One region of the Alkalibacillus silvisoli genome, then DNA from elsewhere that is predicted to be linked to it. Evidence: riboswitches for the same ligand, from Rfam matches in the RefSeq annotation. Region 1 holds a riboswitch; each other region holds the start of a gene.
The links. Region 1 has a riboswitch for cobalamin ahead of ABDZ63_RS14350 (DUF4430 domain-containing protein). Riboswitches for the same ligand answer to the same signal wherever they lie in the genome.
Positions count from the first base shown of each region.

Region 2: linked by a shared signal. The riboswitch ahead of ABDZ63_RS15070 (ribonucleoside-diphosphate reductase subunit alpha) and the one ahead of ABDZ63_RS14350 (DUF4430 domain-containing protein) in region 1 are both predicted to bind cobalamin.
Region 3: linked by a shared signal. The riboswitch ahead of ABDZ63_RS07050 (acyl-CoA thioesterase) and the one ahead of ABDZ63_RS14350 (DUF4430 domain-containing protein) in region 1 are both predicted to bind cobalamin.

Region 1 covers NZ_BAAACZ010000029.1:4,206-9,978, forward strand. The annotation lists gene ABDZ63_RS14335 (MarR family winged helix-turn-helix transcriptional regulator) at 1-93, shown strand, start outside; gene ABDZ63_RS14340 (prolyl oligopeptidase family serine peptidase) at 152-2,170, shown strand; gene ABDZ63_RS14345 (hypothetical protein) at 2,654-2,884, shown strand; cobalamin riboswitch at 3,194-3,383, shown strand; gene ABDZ63_RS14350 (DUF4430 domain-containing protein) at 3,539-5,629, shown strand; gene ABDZ63_RS14355 (DUF4430 domain-containing protein) at 5,697-5,773, shown strand, end outside.
Region 2 covers NZ_BAAACZ010000030.1:3,383-9,155, forward strand. The annotation lists gene ABDZ63_RS15055 (ABC transporter substrate-binding protein) at 1-1,285, shown strand, start outside; gene ABDZ63_RS15060 (carbohydrate ABC transporter permease) at 1,468-2,361, shown strand; gene ABDZ63_RS15065 (carbohydrate ABC transporter permease) at 2,376-3,218, shown strand; cobalamin riboswitch at 3,373-3,565, shown strand; gene ABDZ63_RS15070 (ribonucleoside-diphosphate reductase subunit alpha) at 3,702-5,773, shown strand, end outside.
Region 3 covers NZ_BAAACZ010000010.1:13,744-19,516, forward strand. The annotation lists gene ABDZ63_RS07030 (hypothetical protein) at 24-542, opposite strand; gene ABDZ63_RS07035 (8-oxo-dGTP diphosphatase) at 561-1,004, opposite strand; gene ABDZ63_RS07040 (SDR family NAD(P)-dependent oxidoreductase) at 1,173-1,970, opposite strand; gene ABDZ63_RS07045 (TetR-like C-terminal domain-containing protein) at 2,151-2,702, shown strand; gene ABDZ63_RS07050 (acyl-CoA thioesterase) at 2,732-3,172, opposite strand; cobalamin riboswitch at 3,316-3,493, opposite strand; gene ABDZ63_RS07055 (small multi-drug export protein) at 3,593-4,027, opposite strand; gene ABDZ63_RS07060 (TetR/AcrR family transcriptional regulator) at 4,138-4,728, shown strand; gene ABDZ63_RS07065 (hypothetical protein) at 5,019-5,663, opposite strand.

The DNA of each region.
Region 1 (5,773 bases):
GAAAACCGTTTATCGACTTTAACGAAAGATGAGCAAATCCAGTTAAAACAAGCCTTTAAAACGATTAGTTCTGTATTATCAAAGTTAGATTAATGAGTGAGAAGGAACTTCATTTCGTGTATCGAATTAAATAAGGAGAGGAGGAATTAACATGACAGTTATTAAAAAGAGTAATGTTGTAGAAGATTTCCACGGGACGAAAGTGGAAGATCCGTATCGTTGGCTAGAGGATTCTAATAGTGAGGATACATTAAAATGGGTTGAAGAAATGGATGAGCAATCTGAAGCTTATTTTAAAGGTGCGCCATCTAAAGAAAAGGATCGTGAGCGTTTAACGGAGCTTTGGAATTATCCGAAGTTCTTTGTACCAACACGTGTGAAGGATAAGTTGTTTTATCAGAAAAATGACGGACTTCAAAATCAAGCAGTTCTATATGTACTAGATGAGGATGGCGAGTCTAAAGTCATAGATCCGAATGACTTAAGTAATGATGGAACAGTTGCGATGACGAACTTTTCTTCGAGCCAAGAAGGGCATTTATTAGCTTATGCAACTTCATCACAAGGTAGTGATTGGCAAGAGGTTTATGTGAAAGATCTTAAATCAGGTGAAGTGTTAAGTGATCACTTAAAGTGGGTCAAATTTACAACATTAGAGTGGGCGCCAGATGACTCAGGGTTTTTCTATAGTCGTTTTCCAAATCCAGAGATTATTAGTGAAGATGAGCATGGACAGTACCATAAGGTTTACTTTCACCGAATTGGGACAGACCAAAGTGAAGATGAGTTAATTTATGAACGTTCAGATGCTAAAGATTATATGTTTATTCCGTTTGTTACCACTGATGGAGAGTATATTTGTATATATTCAAAGCAAGGGACAGCTGCACAAAATCTTTTTTTTGTTAAAGAGTTGGATTCAAAAACTGACTTTCACCGCTTATTAGATGAGGGTGATGCGCAATATACTTATATTCATAATGAAGGTTCGCGTTTTTATTTTAAGACGAATTTGGCGGCTCCCAAAGGTCGAATTATTTGTATTGATCTGAATCAGCCTGAACGAGAAAACTGGGAAGAAATCATTAGTGAGCAAAATGATTTAATGCATGCTGTAAAGTTTATAAATGGACAGTTCGTTGTGGCGTTTTTACACGATGCGCATCATCAATTACAGGTGTATAACTTTGATGGTACTGAAAGCCATCATATAGAAGTGCCATTACTGGGTTCAATTACAGATTTAACAGGAAATCATGATCAATCGGAAATGTTTTTCGGGATGACTTCTTACTTAAGTCCAACAGTTGTTTATCAATATGATTTAAATACTAATGAGTTAAGTATATTTGCTGAATCAGAATTAGCAGTGGAAACGTCACAGTTTGAAACTACACAAGTGTTTTATTCATCAAAGGACGGCATGAGTATTCCGATGTTTATAACAAAACATAAGGATTTACCTTTAGATGGTGAAAACCCAGTTATATTATATGGTTATGGTGGCTTTAATATTAGTTTGCCCCCTTCATTTAACCCTGCAATTCTACGTTGGTTAGAAAAAGGTGGGGTTTATGCGGTTGCTAATTTGCGTGGTGGTTCAGAGTATGGTGAAAAGTGGCATGAGGCTGGCATGCTTGAGAATAAACAGAACGTATTTGATGACTTTATTGCAGCTGGTGAATACTTAATTGAAAAGAAATATACGAAGAAAGAAAAGCTTTCGATTATGGGTGGGTCGAATGGTGGTCTTTTAGTTTCGGCTTGCATGGTTCAGCGCCCTGATCTATTTGGTGCTGTGATTTGTCGTGTCCCAGTTATTGATATGCTTCGTTATCATAAGTTTACGATCGGGAAGTTTTGGATTCCAGAGTATGGTAGTGCTGAAAATGAAGAACACTTCCCATTTTTATACAAATACTCACCTCTTCATAATGTTAAAGTAGGTGTGAATTATCCACCTGTCTTAATTGCAACGGCTGCGAGTGATGACCGAGTTGTCCCAGCACATGCGAAAAAATTCCATGCGACATTGTTAGAGAAGTCACCGGATACAAAATCGATTTTACGGTTAGAATCTAAAGCAGGACATGGTTTAGGGAAGCCGACTTCGAAGTTAATTGAAGAGTGGGTGGACTTTTACGCATTTTTAGAGCGGGAGTTAACTTAATAGGGCGATTTTGAAACAAAATTAGTTGTCATAATAGAAAATCCGAACGATTCATCTTAAATGAAAGCGTTCGGATTTTTGTGCTTCATCTTTCCTTTTGTTGTTTGTATTCTTTTAATTAAAGAGTGACATTTTAAAGATGGGCACTATTTAATCAATGGGTGCGAAAAGTCATGATCAATGGAGGTCAGTGGTATGCCATTTTTATCAGTTGATGATATGGGGTTATATTATGATATAAAACTAGTAATATCGTTCCATTGTTGAACATGTAATCGCTCCTTTTTAAAGAAAAATTTAGTAACTAAAAGACAAGTAAACTTGATAGTAATCATTAATTTTTGTAAAGTTTTTTCTCGAAAAGTTGGATTTATTTAGAAGAACTTTTGTTCAAAATATTATAATGAAATTTTTTACAATAAATACAAATAACACGATTTTGTATTATAATAATAGTGAGCAAAGTAAAAGGAGAGGTACTTAATGGGAAGTAAGCTCTTTTACAAAAAATTAAATTATAAAGAAAGGTTTATAAGAACAATTTGGATGTGGATTTTCGCCATATTTTTAGTCACCTTTGTTTTATTTCTTGATGTTCCGACAGGTCCTGTAATTGTATTTTCTATAATCATGGCAATCACCGGTGTCTTTCAGTTAGGTTTTAATTATTCAAAATGGAAGGAAATGGAGAAGAAAGGTTCAAAAAGTCAATGAATAAAAAAGCCTTTACACCATATTGATGTGAAGGCTTTTTTAGTTCTTAAATTAATTCAATTATTCACATATATCATTTCTTCACTTGCAAAAGAGTGAGATCTATTCACAGAAGTTCGCCATAGCGTTAAAAACGTAAAACCAAAAGTGAATCTTATGAGGGTGTAATCTAAACAGGCAAGTAGCAGCCGTACGCTCTTGTACTTACACAGTTTAGATTACACTCTCTATATGGATGATAAATTGTAATTATATCTTTTATTTAAAGTGGCTTGACGTTTAAGATTTTGTAGCTTATGATATTTATAACTGAATAGGAAAAAGTTGGGTTGGCTTGTAGCACGCTATAAGTCATTAAAAGGGAAGTTCGGTTCAAATCCGACACGGTCCCGCCACTGTAATTGGAAGTTTTCTATTAAGATACCACTGTCAATAGACGGGAAGGTAATAGAAAATGATGATCATGAGTCAGGAAACCTGCCTATCTTTTTACGCCATTCAACCTACGAGGATAGGGAGGTGTGCCAGCGCATGATGAATTTTTAAGTTTATTTTACATAGTGTCGCTGTAGCATAATGTAAGTATACATCTCTTCGTTGTTGAAGAGATGTTTTTTTTGTTGGATTAGATCGATTAATTTGGAGGGGAATATAGTGAATAGATTTAAAGGAAAAGGAATTAAAAGTTCATTCATTGTTTTTATTGCAACGATTTTTTTAATTGCTCAATCAGGCATGTATTCGAGTTCACCTGCCTATGCAGATGAATTGCCTAGTGGAGTAACCATTACAGCGATTGATGAAGACGGGGAAGATGTATTTGAAACTAAAGCTGTTTCATTTGAAGACGAGGATACAGCATTTGATGCGTTGGATGACGTAGCAGAAGTGACTTATGAAGATACAGACCTTGGTCAATTTATTACAGGTATTAATGAAAACTCACCTGAAGAGGGTTATTATTGGGGATTTTTTGTTAATGGTTCAACAGCTGATGTAGGTGCAGAAGGATACGAGTTAGATCATGGAGACAATCTATTATTTAAGGTCGTAGATGAAGACATATGGCCACATACCACAATTGATGTTAAGGTATCGGCTGTTGGTTTGAATGATGAAGAAGTTTTACCGGAAACGAATGTTGATATTGTTAAATTTGGAACAGCATACGATGCAATACTCCAAGCAACAGACCAAGAAGGTATTAACTTGGATGTTTCTGTTGATTCCGAGTTTCTAACATTTATTAATGATCTAGATGATGCCCTTGATGATTCTTTTTACTGGGGCATGTATCTAAATGATGACTCTATGGAGACAGGTCTTGTTAATTATCAAATGCAAGAAGGGGACCACTTGGAGTTAATTGCTACTGAGCTAATTGATGAAGACTCTGGAAGTGATGATTCTGAAGGAGAACAAGGAAGCAATGATGGAAAAGAAGAATCTACAAATGAAGAGGAAGTAGATGAGCCTGAAAGTGATAATCTAGAGGAATTAACACTTGAATATATTAAACAATTAACAGATGAATCGATTGATTATCTCTTATCAAATGACAGCCTGGATTGGTATGGATCCATTACCCTGAATGCATTAAAAAGAGATGTAGCGCAACAAATTGCTGAGGATTCGATTGAAAGTGTTGTAGTGAATGAAGGTGAATTTCGACTTGTTACAGACGCAGCAAGAAACATTTTAATTTTAACTGCTGCCGGTAAAGACGCAACGGATATTGAAGGGTATAACTTGATAGAAAAATTAACAAATCATGAAGGCATGACAAGTCAAGGTAATAATGGCCCTATTTATTCCTTATTGGCGATTAATAGTGGTGGTTATGATACAGAAGACGATGCAACATGGTCAAAAGACAAATTGATTGAATACTTAATTGAAGAACAGTTGGATGATGGTGGTTGGTCTCTTTTCGGCAATTCCTTTCATGTGGATTTAACCGGTATGGGACTAGCAGCACTTGCTCCATATCAAGGTGATGAAAATATTAAAACCGTTATTGACAATGCAGCAGCCCACTTATCAAAAGCTCAACATGAAGATGGTGGATACCCAGATCCATTCCATGGGGGGGATTCCAGTCCATCAATAGCAATGGCTATAACAGGACTTGTATCGGTTGGTATTGACCCAACAGGTGAAGAATTTACCACTGAAAAAGGCGTTAATTTAGTGGAGCGTTTACTTCAATTTCGAAATGATGATGGCGGCTTTGACCAAAATATTGGTGATGATGAATCAAATAGTATTGCTTCTAATCAAAGCGTATTTGGCTTAGCAGCATACTATAAGTTTCTAAATAATGATGGAGCAATATTTGACTTTAGAGTGACTGGTGAGGATAAAGATAAAGAAGATGAGCAAGAAGATCAAGAGCAGCAAGATGAAGGTAAGAAAGAAGAAGATGAAGAAAAAGAAGAAGATAAAGATGTGGATGTTCCAAAAGAGCAAGAAGATAAAATCGATGAAAAAGAGGACGATCGAGGTGAAAATGTTACAGGTGTAATAGAATCTAGTACGGATGACAAGAAGGATTCAACTGAAAATAATAATGATGTAGATCAAGATACTTCAAATGAAAATACTGAAATCAAACATACAGCATCAGGTGAAGAGCTGCCTGATACGGCAACATCCAATTATACTTTTATTGCAATCGGAATATTTATGGTGATTGCAGGCATTATGCTCGTTGTTTTTAAAAGAAGACTACGTGTTAATCTTTAAGTGAGTTGATGGATAATTCAGGTTGACTGGATTACCTGATGCTTACATCAAAGAGGAGGTAATTACCATGAGACGTCTACTGATTCAGGTCATGCTTGGTTTTATTCTCTTTTTTATAATAGGTTGTTCACCGGAAGAACCACA
Region 2 (5,773 bases), on a different contig from region 1:
TGGTGAAGGCGAACCATCGGAAGAAGAGGAAACAACTGACGAAGATGAAACAGGGGATGCAGATGCTACTGATGGTGAAGTTAGTGGCGAGTTAGAAATTCAATACTTTGTTGGAGGATATGGAGATTCATGGTGGAAAGAAGTAATTGAAGACTTTGAAGCTCAATATCCAGATGTAGAAGTTGTTGAACATGCAGGGGCAAATATTAATGAAGAAATGAGAACGCGCTGGGTTTCTGAGGATCCACCTGATGTTGTTTACATCGATGGAGCAGGTTCAAGTGAAACTCAAATGGTAGAAGATGGCCAGTTAATGAATTTAACTGAGTGGGCAGAGGATATCGAATTAGAAGACGGTTCACCTTTAGTGGACAGCTTTATTGCTGAGCCATCAACATACGATGGTGAGTTATATAGCTTACCATTAGTATTCGATGCATGGGGTACTTGGTATGATATGGCTCGATTTGATGAGCATGGGTATGAAGTACCTAGTGATTTTGAAGGCTTTATGAGCACAATGGGTGACATTCAAGATAATGAAGATATTGAGCCTTTTGTTACAACAGGTCAACACCCTTATTATTTCTCTAGAGGTATGTTATATCCAGCCTTTGGTGCTTACGGTGGAAATGAGCTTTTAGCTGATATTATTCAAGGTGAAGAAGGCGCTTGGGAAACGGGTGAAGCTGTAGAAATTATGGAAAACGTTGAGCGTATGGTGGATGCTGGTTATGTTGATTCAGGTTTAGGTGCATTAAACCATACACAATCACAAATGAACTTCTTATTACATGATAATGCCTTTATTCCAGTCGGTTTCTGGTTACCAAATGAAATGGAAGGTGACACACCAGAAGACTTACAATATGGTTTTATTCCATCACCAATGAATCCTGAAGGCGAACCTATGGCAATCGTACCTGACTTAAGGCCTTTAGCAATTGCTGAGGAAGCTTCTAATCCTGAAGCAGCAAAAGCATTTGTTGAGTTCGTGTTCACTCGTGAATATGCTGAGTTATTCTCAGAGCATACGGGTGCAATTATGAACTTAGAAGATGTTGATTTATCGAATAACCCAGATGTACCTGAATATTTAATTGAGGCAAATGAAATGATTAATGATCCAGAACAAGTTCAAATCTACTATATGCCTCACCCAATGAGTGCAGACTTAGAAACACCATTAAGTGACTCACTAGTGTCATTACTACTAGGAAATATTACAGCTGAAGAGTTTATTGAAGAGGCTGAGGAGGCAGCTGCGGGTTACCGCGGTGAATAAAAGTAGCTGTATGGAATGTAGCGCAGTCTACATTCCATACATTTTTATCAAACTTTTAATAAAAGTGCCATTTATATTTTCGCCATTAGTTAAATCATTCTCATAATGAGCTAGTTTTTTAATACATATAAATAAGCCTTTTCCTTTAGGACAAATAACCTGACATACGAAAGAGTGATTGTATGGTACAGAGTAAAAAACAGAAATATTTATTTTTAGCGTTTTGTTTAATTCCAACCTTTATTATGTTTAGCATTTTTACATTATATCCTTTGTTTAGTGGACTTTATTATTCATTTTTTGAATGGTCGGGGGCTTCTCAAACTAGAGAATTTGTCGGCTTTGATAATTATACTAGACTTTTCAACGATGACATTATTCCTGCTACAATTTGGCATGATTACTTTTTAGTTATTACCAAAGTAGTTGGGATCATGATTATGGCATTATTTATTGCAGTTGCACTAACCCAGCTTAAGATTAAAGAAGCACCATTTTATCGTATAATATTCTTCTTCCCGAATATTATGTCAGTTGTTGTAATTGGTATTCTTTGGACATTTATCTATAATCCGAATCTAGGTTTAGTAAACTCAGGATTAGAGATGATTGGTTTGGAAGAGTGGACTAGGCCTTGGCTTGGTAGTGAAAGGTGGGCTTTACCGAGTTTGGTATTGCCATCAATTTGGGCTGGTATTGGTCTGTTTATGCTGTTACTAATGGGTGGTATAGCGAATATATCGAAAAGTAACTATGAAGCCGCTCGTATTGATGGGGCAAATGAGTGGCAACAGTTTTGGCATGTCACTTTACCACTTATTTGGCCGCAAATTAAGATTTCAATTTTATATATTGTTATTACAACATTGAACGGTTCATTTATCATTGTTCAAGTAATGACTGGTGGTGGGCCGAACAATTCGACACACGTCATGGGTTCATATTTATACCAGCAAGCATTCAATCAGTATAACTTCGGCTATGGTGCAACAATTGGTGTTATGATTCTAGTTATTTCACTGATTACAATTATCATTCTACAATTCTTATTAAAAAGAGAAAAAGTTGAATACTAAAGGGGGGAGTCGCAATGAGAAGAACATTTGGTGAAATGCTGGTTAGGTCAGGAATTAGATTGCCTTTAATATTATGGTCTTTAGCTGTTTTATATCCGATTTTTTGGATGTTTTTAGGATCGTTTAAAACAAATGCTGAAATATATGCTAATCCGTGGGGAATTCCTGAACAGTTTAACTTTGATAACTTCATAACAGCATGGACAGATTATAATATTGATACAAGTGTATTTAATAGTTTAATAGTAACAGGTATTGGCGCGTTATTATGCCTTGTTCTTGCGATTCCTACTGCATACGCACTTGAGCGGATCCGTTTTAAAGGAAGTCAAATGTTATTTACGTTATACATTTCAGCGATGATGATCCCAATGGTGTTAGGTTGGATTCCATTATTCTTCTTATTAGCTCAGTTTAATATGTTAGATAATATTTTTGGTTTAGCTATTGTTTATGCAATCTCGCAATTGCCTTTTACGATATTCGTGTTAACGAGCTTTATGGGGACAATTCCTAAATCATTAGAAGAGTCTGCTGCAATAGATGGTATGTCTCCATATGGCGTACTCTGGAAAATTGTCACGCCTTTAACCATGTCAGGGATTATAACGGTTACGATCATGAATGCGATACAATTTTGGAATGAGTACTTCATGGCATTAATTTTCTTGCAGTCTAGTGAAAACTATACATTAGCACTAGCAATCGACTTTATTAGTAATGAAGCACAATATACGAATGCTTGGGGCGTATTATTTGCCAGCTTAGTGTTCGCGATTGTACCGGTGATCATCTTATATGCTATCTTTCAGCGTCGTATTACGAAAGGGATGGCAGAAGGTGCGATTAAAGGTTAAAATAATTAGTCTTAAAATCCTCTGTGTAAGCAGAGGATTTTTTGATACACTTAAGATAGAATAATAGAAAGTGCTTGTTTTTTATTTTTATATCATCTATACTGTAATCAAACATCAACATATAGATGTTTGTTTTAATTTCAAAACTATATATAGTGTTATAGCTTGTGTTGATGCCTTTAAAAGGCTTAAAAGGGAATTTGGTGAGAAACCAATACTGCCCCCGCAACTGTAAACGTGACGAAATGGAAAACCACTTTATAAGGTTAGTGTTTGCTACTTATAAGGGAAGGTCCAGATTAGGAAGAAGCGTAAGTCAGGAGACCTGTCTACATGAGCCGAGTTACATTTTCTTCGGGGTGATAAGAGAATGAAGCGACTTGTCATACATATTGGCCTAAATACCAGCCAAAGTATACTCTTGCTGTCGTTTTATTCGCTTCCCCCCCCGTGGAGGCGATTTTTTATTTTTAGGAGGATTATATGACGACATTAACTAAACATGAAACACGGGTTATGAATGGGGAGGTAAAAGAAGCTTTCTCTGAAAAACGACTAAATTTATTTATTAAACAAGTAACAGAAGGATATGAACACTTAAAACTAATATCCTATGAAGACAAAGTCTTAAAAGCTCTTCAAAGTAAAGATGAAGTAACCCCTGAACAAATTACAAATGAATTATTGTTGCGTGGACTAGAAAACATTAGCCCACAGGAGCCAGATTGGACGTATGTCTGTGCCAATATTTACTTGAGGAAGCTTTATCAAAACGCGGCTATTAACCGCGGGTATAATGCGAAAAATAAATACGGTTCATTTATCGAATTACAGCAAGTTTTATCAAATAAAAATATTTACAGTGATCAAATTTTAAAACATTACACAAAAAGTGAAATTGAACAGGTAGCTTCTAAAATTAGTTCTGAACGTGACCATTTCTTTACTTATATTGGTTTAAGAACGTTAGCCGATCGTTATTTAGCCAAAGATCATAACGGTCACACTTATGAACTACCGCAAGAACGTTTCCTAACAATCGCCATGACACTAATGATTAATGAGCCTAAGAATAAACGCCTCGAATTAGTAGAAGAAGCTTACTGGGCATTAAGTAACCTTTACATGACTGTTGCAACACCAACTTTATCAAATGCCGGGAAGTCTTATGGCCAGTTATCAAGCTGTTTTATCGACACGGTCGACGATAGTTTACAAGGTATTTATGATTCGAATACAGATATCGCTAATTTGTCGAAAAATGGTGGCGGAATTGGGGTTTATTTAGGGAAAATTCGCTCTCACGGAAGTTCCATTAAAGGGTTTAAAGGTGTATCGAGCGGTGTCATGCCATGGATGAAGCAGCTTAATAATACAGCTGTTAGTGTCGATCAACTTGGCCAAAGACAAGGTGCGATTGCGGTTTATTTAGATGTGTGGCATCAAGATATTTATAAATTTTTAGATGCGAAATTAAATAATGGTGATGAGCGTCAACGTACACATGATTTATTCACAGGTGTGTCACTTCCAGATTTATTCATGGAAAAAGTAGATGCACGTGATGACTGGTATTTATTTGACCCGCATGAAGTACGAGAAGTAATGGGCTTTAGTTTAGAAGACTATTACGATGAAAAGCGAGGCTCAGGGTCATTTAGAGAGAAGTATGAGGCATGTGTGAATCATCCTGATCTATCGAAAGAGAAAGTTCCAGCAATTGATCTTATGAAGCGGGTTATGGTTAGTCAATTAGAGACTGGAACACCTTATATGTTTTATCGTGATGAAGCGAATCGTCAAAACCCGAACTCTCACCAAGGGATGATTTATTGCTCGAATCTTTGTACTGAAATTATGCAAAACCAAAGTGCGACGACAGTAGAAGAGCAGTATACAGAAGATGGTAAAATTGTCGTCACGAAAGCCCCTGGTGATTTCGTCGTTTGTAATCTTTCGAGTATTAATTTAGGGAAAGCTGTCTTTGATAATGTGCTAGAACGTTTAATCCCGATTCAAGTTAGAATGCTGGATAATGTAATTGATCTGAATACAATTCCAGTCCTGCAAGCGCAATTAACAAATCAAAAATATCGCGCAGTTGGATTGGGCACATTTGGTTATCACCATTTACTCGCACTTAAAGAGATTGTATGGGAGTCAGATGAAGCGGTTGAATTTGCGGACGAGCTGTATGAAAAAGTGGCTTATTTAACAATCAAATCGAGTATGGAACTAGCCAAAGAAAAAAGTCCTTATCCATTATTTAAAGGCTCAAAGTGGCATGACGGTAGTTATTTCGATGATAAAGGCTATCAAGGTGAGGCGTGGGATGAACTGAGGCAAGACGTACACACGCATGGACTGAGAAATGGGTACTTAATGGCTGTAGCACCAAACTCAAGTACGAGCATTATTGCAGGTAGCACTGCCAGTATCGACCCGATTTTCAAAAAGTTTTACTCAGAAGAAAAGAAAGATTACAAGATTCCAGTAACGGCACCTGATTTAAGTCCAAAGACATTCTGGTATTATAAGTCAGCTTATGACATTGA
Region 3 (5,773 bases), on a different contig from region 1:
CAACCACTTTATTTAACTTTTACTTAACCTCTATTATTTGAACACCAAAAAGCATAAACGACACCAGCAACCAAATTAGGGTCAAAATGATGATCACCTGGTTCAAAATCAATGACATATTGACGATTAGTTATAAACCCTTGTGCCTTAGTTTTCCCTACTTCATTTTCATCAAGGAAAATAGTACCTTCTGGCTTCAGACTCCAACTAGCTTCTATAGATAATGTAATAGTTTCATCAAAATGATAGTCGACTCGATGTTTTTCTTTCAACCCTTTTGCACTCGTTATCGTTGTCAGCAAACGATTATTTTCGGTCACATCCCAATGATAACCTTCACGAATTGAGAATGATTGTTGTGTAATGTCATAAGTTTGACCTGATCCGATTACCTCAATATTTACATCATACTGAAGGTTGGATGAAGGTCTTTCTTTAGGAGGGCGAGCCCAGCGTCTCATTTTACCAGTTGGGTAATTACCTTGTTTTATATTTAAAAACTTAGTCGTTCCAAAAAAAGGGCGATCAAATGTCAAATTCATTATGATTCCTCCATCAAACTATAATAACTTCATCTCCCAATTTTCATCATAGAAGAATTCACTTAAACTATTAGACTCAAATACTTCAACCATACTTTCAAAATCATTGGCCAACTGATAATTCTTTAACTCGTCCTTTTTAATCCAGAACACATCACCCTCTTCTGATGATGTTACCTCACCTTCGAATTGATCAGTTTTGTAAAACAGGACTAGATAACGGTCCGCACCTTTAGGTTTAAACTGCTTAACGCCACAAAGTGTTGGCGTTTTAATGATTAGACCCGTTTCCTCATAAACCTCTCGAATAACCGAATCAAAAAAGGATTCACCATTTTCGATATGACCACCTGGAAATGTAATGCCTGGCCAGTCTTTATTCAAACGTTCTTGAACTAATATGTAATCACCATCATACACCATACACATATTCGTTAAAATTATATTTTCACTTTTTCCCATCTCACCCTACACCACTTTCTTCTAAATCTATCTTACATAATTTATCCAATTTCATGTTATCACACTTTACTGTGAAAACACGAAATTGGATTGGCAACAAGGTCATTAAACATTATAATTAGTTCTTTATTTTAAGAGAGTGAAAGACTTAATGTGAGAATCAATTTTTTACCTTAATTTATCAGCAATAATGTTAGCAGCCTTTTTAGGCACAAGTCGGTATAAGCGGTCCATCATTTTTGAGTCTTTTCCAGCTAGAACACGGTATTTGTCATCTTCCATTCCACTAACAATTATTTCTGCTGCTTCTTCTGGAGTTAGTAGTTTGTGTGACTGTCCTTCATCGTCACCACTTGATTCTCTTGTGCCCTCTGCATTAGAGTTCTCCATAATATTCGTCCCTACTCCACCTGGGAAAACGACTGTTACATTAACATTTGTATCCTTTAACTCAGAATGTAATCCTTCTGTTAGAAGTTTCACCGCTGCTTTGGACGCTCCATAAATGGTTTGTCCTGGCACAGGCAAAAAACCACCCATACTTGATACATTCGTAATGTGCGCTTCTGGTCTTTCTAAGAAATATGGCAAGAAAGACTTTGTCATATATAGTGTCCCATTGAAGTTAACATTCATGACTAAATCAATTTTTTCATAATCTAAGTCTTCTACATCAACAAAAGGCTGAATAATACCAGCATTATTAATAATGCCGTCTACTTTGCCATGGTGGTCAATCACTTCACTAGGTAGAGACTCGACTGCCTCACGATCTGTTATATCAACAACATGTGTTGATAGATAATCACGATGTTCACCTGAATGGTTCACCGTCTCCTCTAACCCGCCACTATTAACATCAACAGCGGCAACAGAAGCTCCTTTATTTAATAGATTTAATACGAGTTCTCGGCCAATGCCATTTCCTCCACCTGTCACAACAATCACTTTGTCCCTAACTTTCATGTAACTTCTCTCCCTTTATAAAATGATTTTTTACTAAGTGTTCATTAATCCATGCTAAAATAAAGCTGTAAACTTTTATTAAGAATCCCCACACTTTTATTATACATTTGTATAATAAAAGTGTCATCAAATATACTTAAATATAAAATGATTCAAAACAGCTAAGGAGATAAGATTAAAATGAAACGGGATTTAAGGGTTGTAAAAACAAAACAAAACTTAAAAATTGCTTTACTTGAACTTTTAAAAGAAAAACCATTAGAGGATATTACCGTTACAGAACTATGTAGGAATTCAAAGATAACGAGACGAACCTTCTATCTTCACTATAACAATGTTCCACATTACTTCGAGGAATTTATAGACCATCTCTTACTAGAACTTGAAGACGCCATAACTAAAACAACTCAAGACAGAATCGAAAACAAAGATCAACTTGAGCCAAAAATGATCAATCTATTTGAACATGTGTATGAAAATAAAGAAATTTATAGTTTTATTTTTAGTAGTAGCTCGAAATTTTCTTATTATGAAATGTTTCTTAACAAAATTAAGTTATTGGTTAAATATTCAATGAAGTCACGTAATTTACAACAAGAGAAGATTGATTTCAAAGTTTCTTTTTATGCTAATGCGATTTTAGGGTTGGTATTAGAGTGGTATTATGAAGGGTTTCAAACGTCTACTGACGATATGAACCAAGCATTGATCAGAGAACTAACTAATAATTAAACCAGCTAACTCTAGTTAGCTGGTTTTCCTCACCTTAACAAAGAACGGTTTTTCCGGTGTTCTTTCCTAGCAGGTGCTGTATCATATAACCTTTTTTCCTCTTCTGATTCTGGAACAACTCTTGGTACTGGAATAGGTTTTCCGTACTGATCGACTGCGACCATAGTAAGGAAAGATTCTGTTGTTAGTTCTTTCTTCCTTTGTAGTAAATCATCAGCATATACTTTGACGAACACTTCCATCGATGAACGACCTGTCCTAGTTACAAACGCTTCTAAAGTTAAAGCATCTCCTACTTTTGCAGATGACAGGAAATCTACTGAATCAATAGAAGCTGTCACAACTGCAGCGTTAGAGTGCTTCATTGCTGTTAAAGCAGCAATTTCATCGATAAATGCTAACACCTTGCCACCGAATATTGTATCTAAATGATTCGTATCAGGTGGAAGGACTAGTTTTGTCTGTTTCATTTTCGAATAACTAACCGGTAATGGTTCCAATCTATTAACCTCCCATACTATTAATAATGAAAAGGCCAAACTAATTATGGAACCACACCATAACTCGAAACATAGTCAACCATGACGTAACACCCTCCTATCTCCCGTAGGAATTCATGTTCTTCCTTATGACAGGTCTCCTGGCTCAGATTCATCAACACATAGTCCTTCCCATTCACATGAACAGTGGATAATCTATATGTCTCCTCATCACAGTGGCGGGACCGCGTTGGACTTACACCAACCTTCCCTTTTAAGCTTTTCACAAGCACCATAAGGCATATTTAATTTTGTCTGAGAATGATCAATTCTCTTCCAATAATATCTCTCAACCGATCGATAATGTCAATTCATAAGACAAGCTAACTAACGGTCGGTAGTCAATCGTTGCTAAAAAAAAGTATTAATCCCGAATTCGGTTAATACACCTAATAGAACCCCATATAAAGTAATACTAATAGCAGATGAAAAGAACAACTTCCCACGTTCCATTCCGAATAATTTTCCTAGAACAGCAACTGCCCAAGCACCAACAATAGGGGTTGCTATTAATACAAACATAAAACTACCTTTTCTAATGTTATGACTGAAGCGAGAATGTGATAGCTTATCAAAATATTTATTGATTCTTTTAACCTTTGATAATTGATCATAGAAGAAGACAATGATTGGAATCGCTAAAAAGTTACCCAAGCTCGCCCATACTACCGCTGACCCCATGTCTAACCCCATAGCCATCGCACCTGGTATAGCAAGATATATTTCAAATAATGGAAAAAAACCCATAAACCAAGCACTAAAACTTAGCCAAATGTACTCTAGCATATTTATCTTTCCTCTCCACCATGTTATGATAAGATAGACAACCTAACGAACGGTAGGTTTTTGCCCATTAATTCTAACACAGCTTTAAAACAAAGAAAAGGATGACTTTCATGAATACGAAAGAACAAATTATTAATACTAGCATCCAGCTATTTTCAGATTACGGTTATGAAGCCACAACTATGACGAAAATAGCCGATGACGTTGGAATTAAAAAACCATCAATATATGCTCACTTTAAAAATAAAGAAGCGATTTTTCATCATACAGTTGAACAGGTGGCTAAGGAGTATATCGATTTTGTATTTTCGACGGTCAATCAAATTCAAGACCAGTCAGCTGAGCGAATACTTTATAGTGTATTAAATCAAATTTACACAAATGAATACCAAATCGAATTTTTAGGTGAATTCTTTTATCGATTTGTTCTCTTCACACCACCTGAGATCGAAGGACAAGTTAAACCTATTCTTCAAGCAAGTGAAGAACAACTCGAAAATACATTTTTACAAATTATTGAAAAAGGAAAAACAAACCATGAAATTGACCCAGCACTATCCAGTCAAACCATACTAAGACATTACCTCTTTATCTTAAATAACTTAGATGTAGATTTGCGTTATTATTCACTATCAAGCATGGCATTAGAGAATCATTTAAATGATATTTGGAAAGTGTTCTGGAGAGGGATTAAGAAATAAAGAGTTTGAGACAAAAGGTTGAAGGGCTGCTAAAATACGGAACATTAGTAGCCTTGTGTAACAATGATCAGTTACCTGTGAGGATATTTTATCAGCGCTTGGAAATTTTTATAGGCGTTCAGGTAGATTTATCAGCGTTCGACCAACTTTTATCAGCGTTCAGGTAGATTTATCAGCGTTCGGAGTCTTTTGGGTGTAGCGACCTCAATTATATACCCAATAATGTAGCGAAAAATAAGACAACAAGTTTAGTCAATATTATTCCTCCTGGTTAACACCTAGATAGATAGTTACTCAGATTTAGAACTTGGAAAAATAGTATACGACCAAGAGTAAATAAAATCAATGACAAAGATTATAGTCCAAACCATGCCAATACTATACAACGTCTCACTCGGGTACGGTGAATCTTCATAATTTCCTGCTTCAAACCAAGATAAGTCTGTTAGATAACTTCTCATTTCTTCAAAACTATCTGTTCCAAGTGACCAAAAAATACCTTGAACAACTACAAAGATAGTTAAATGAATCATAGCACTTCTACGATTGACTTTAGCAATGTATTTAGGATCTTTCTGGCGATTCATAATCTCATAATCTTTCTCTGTCAACATCTCAACTTCGCGCCAAGAGCCAAATTTCTTACGCATCCAGCGGTCTAACTTACGAAAATCATTAATACCAAAAGTTAGCGCATAGATCACAAAGATTAAAACGACTAGTTGAAAGGTTTGGAATTCTCCTGTTTCTTGGTAAATGACTACCCCTAAGATAGCCTCGATGATTAATAAAACAATAAATAATAAAATAAATAATAAGCTACTCTGCTTATGACCAAGGTAATAACGAAAAACGCCAAATAACAACAAAGCAACTAAAGATAAAACCTCTAATGAAATAAAAATTTCCCACTGGTACTCTATTAATAAATTCATAATAAGTCCTCCAACAGAAATTCATGCTCTTAGCTTTTGATAATATCAGTATAGCATATAATAATTTAAGATAGGATATCCCTTTTGATGTAAAATATCTCACATATCTG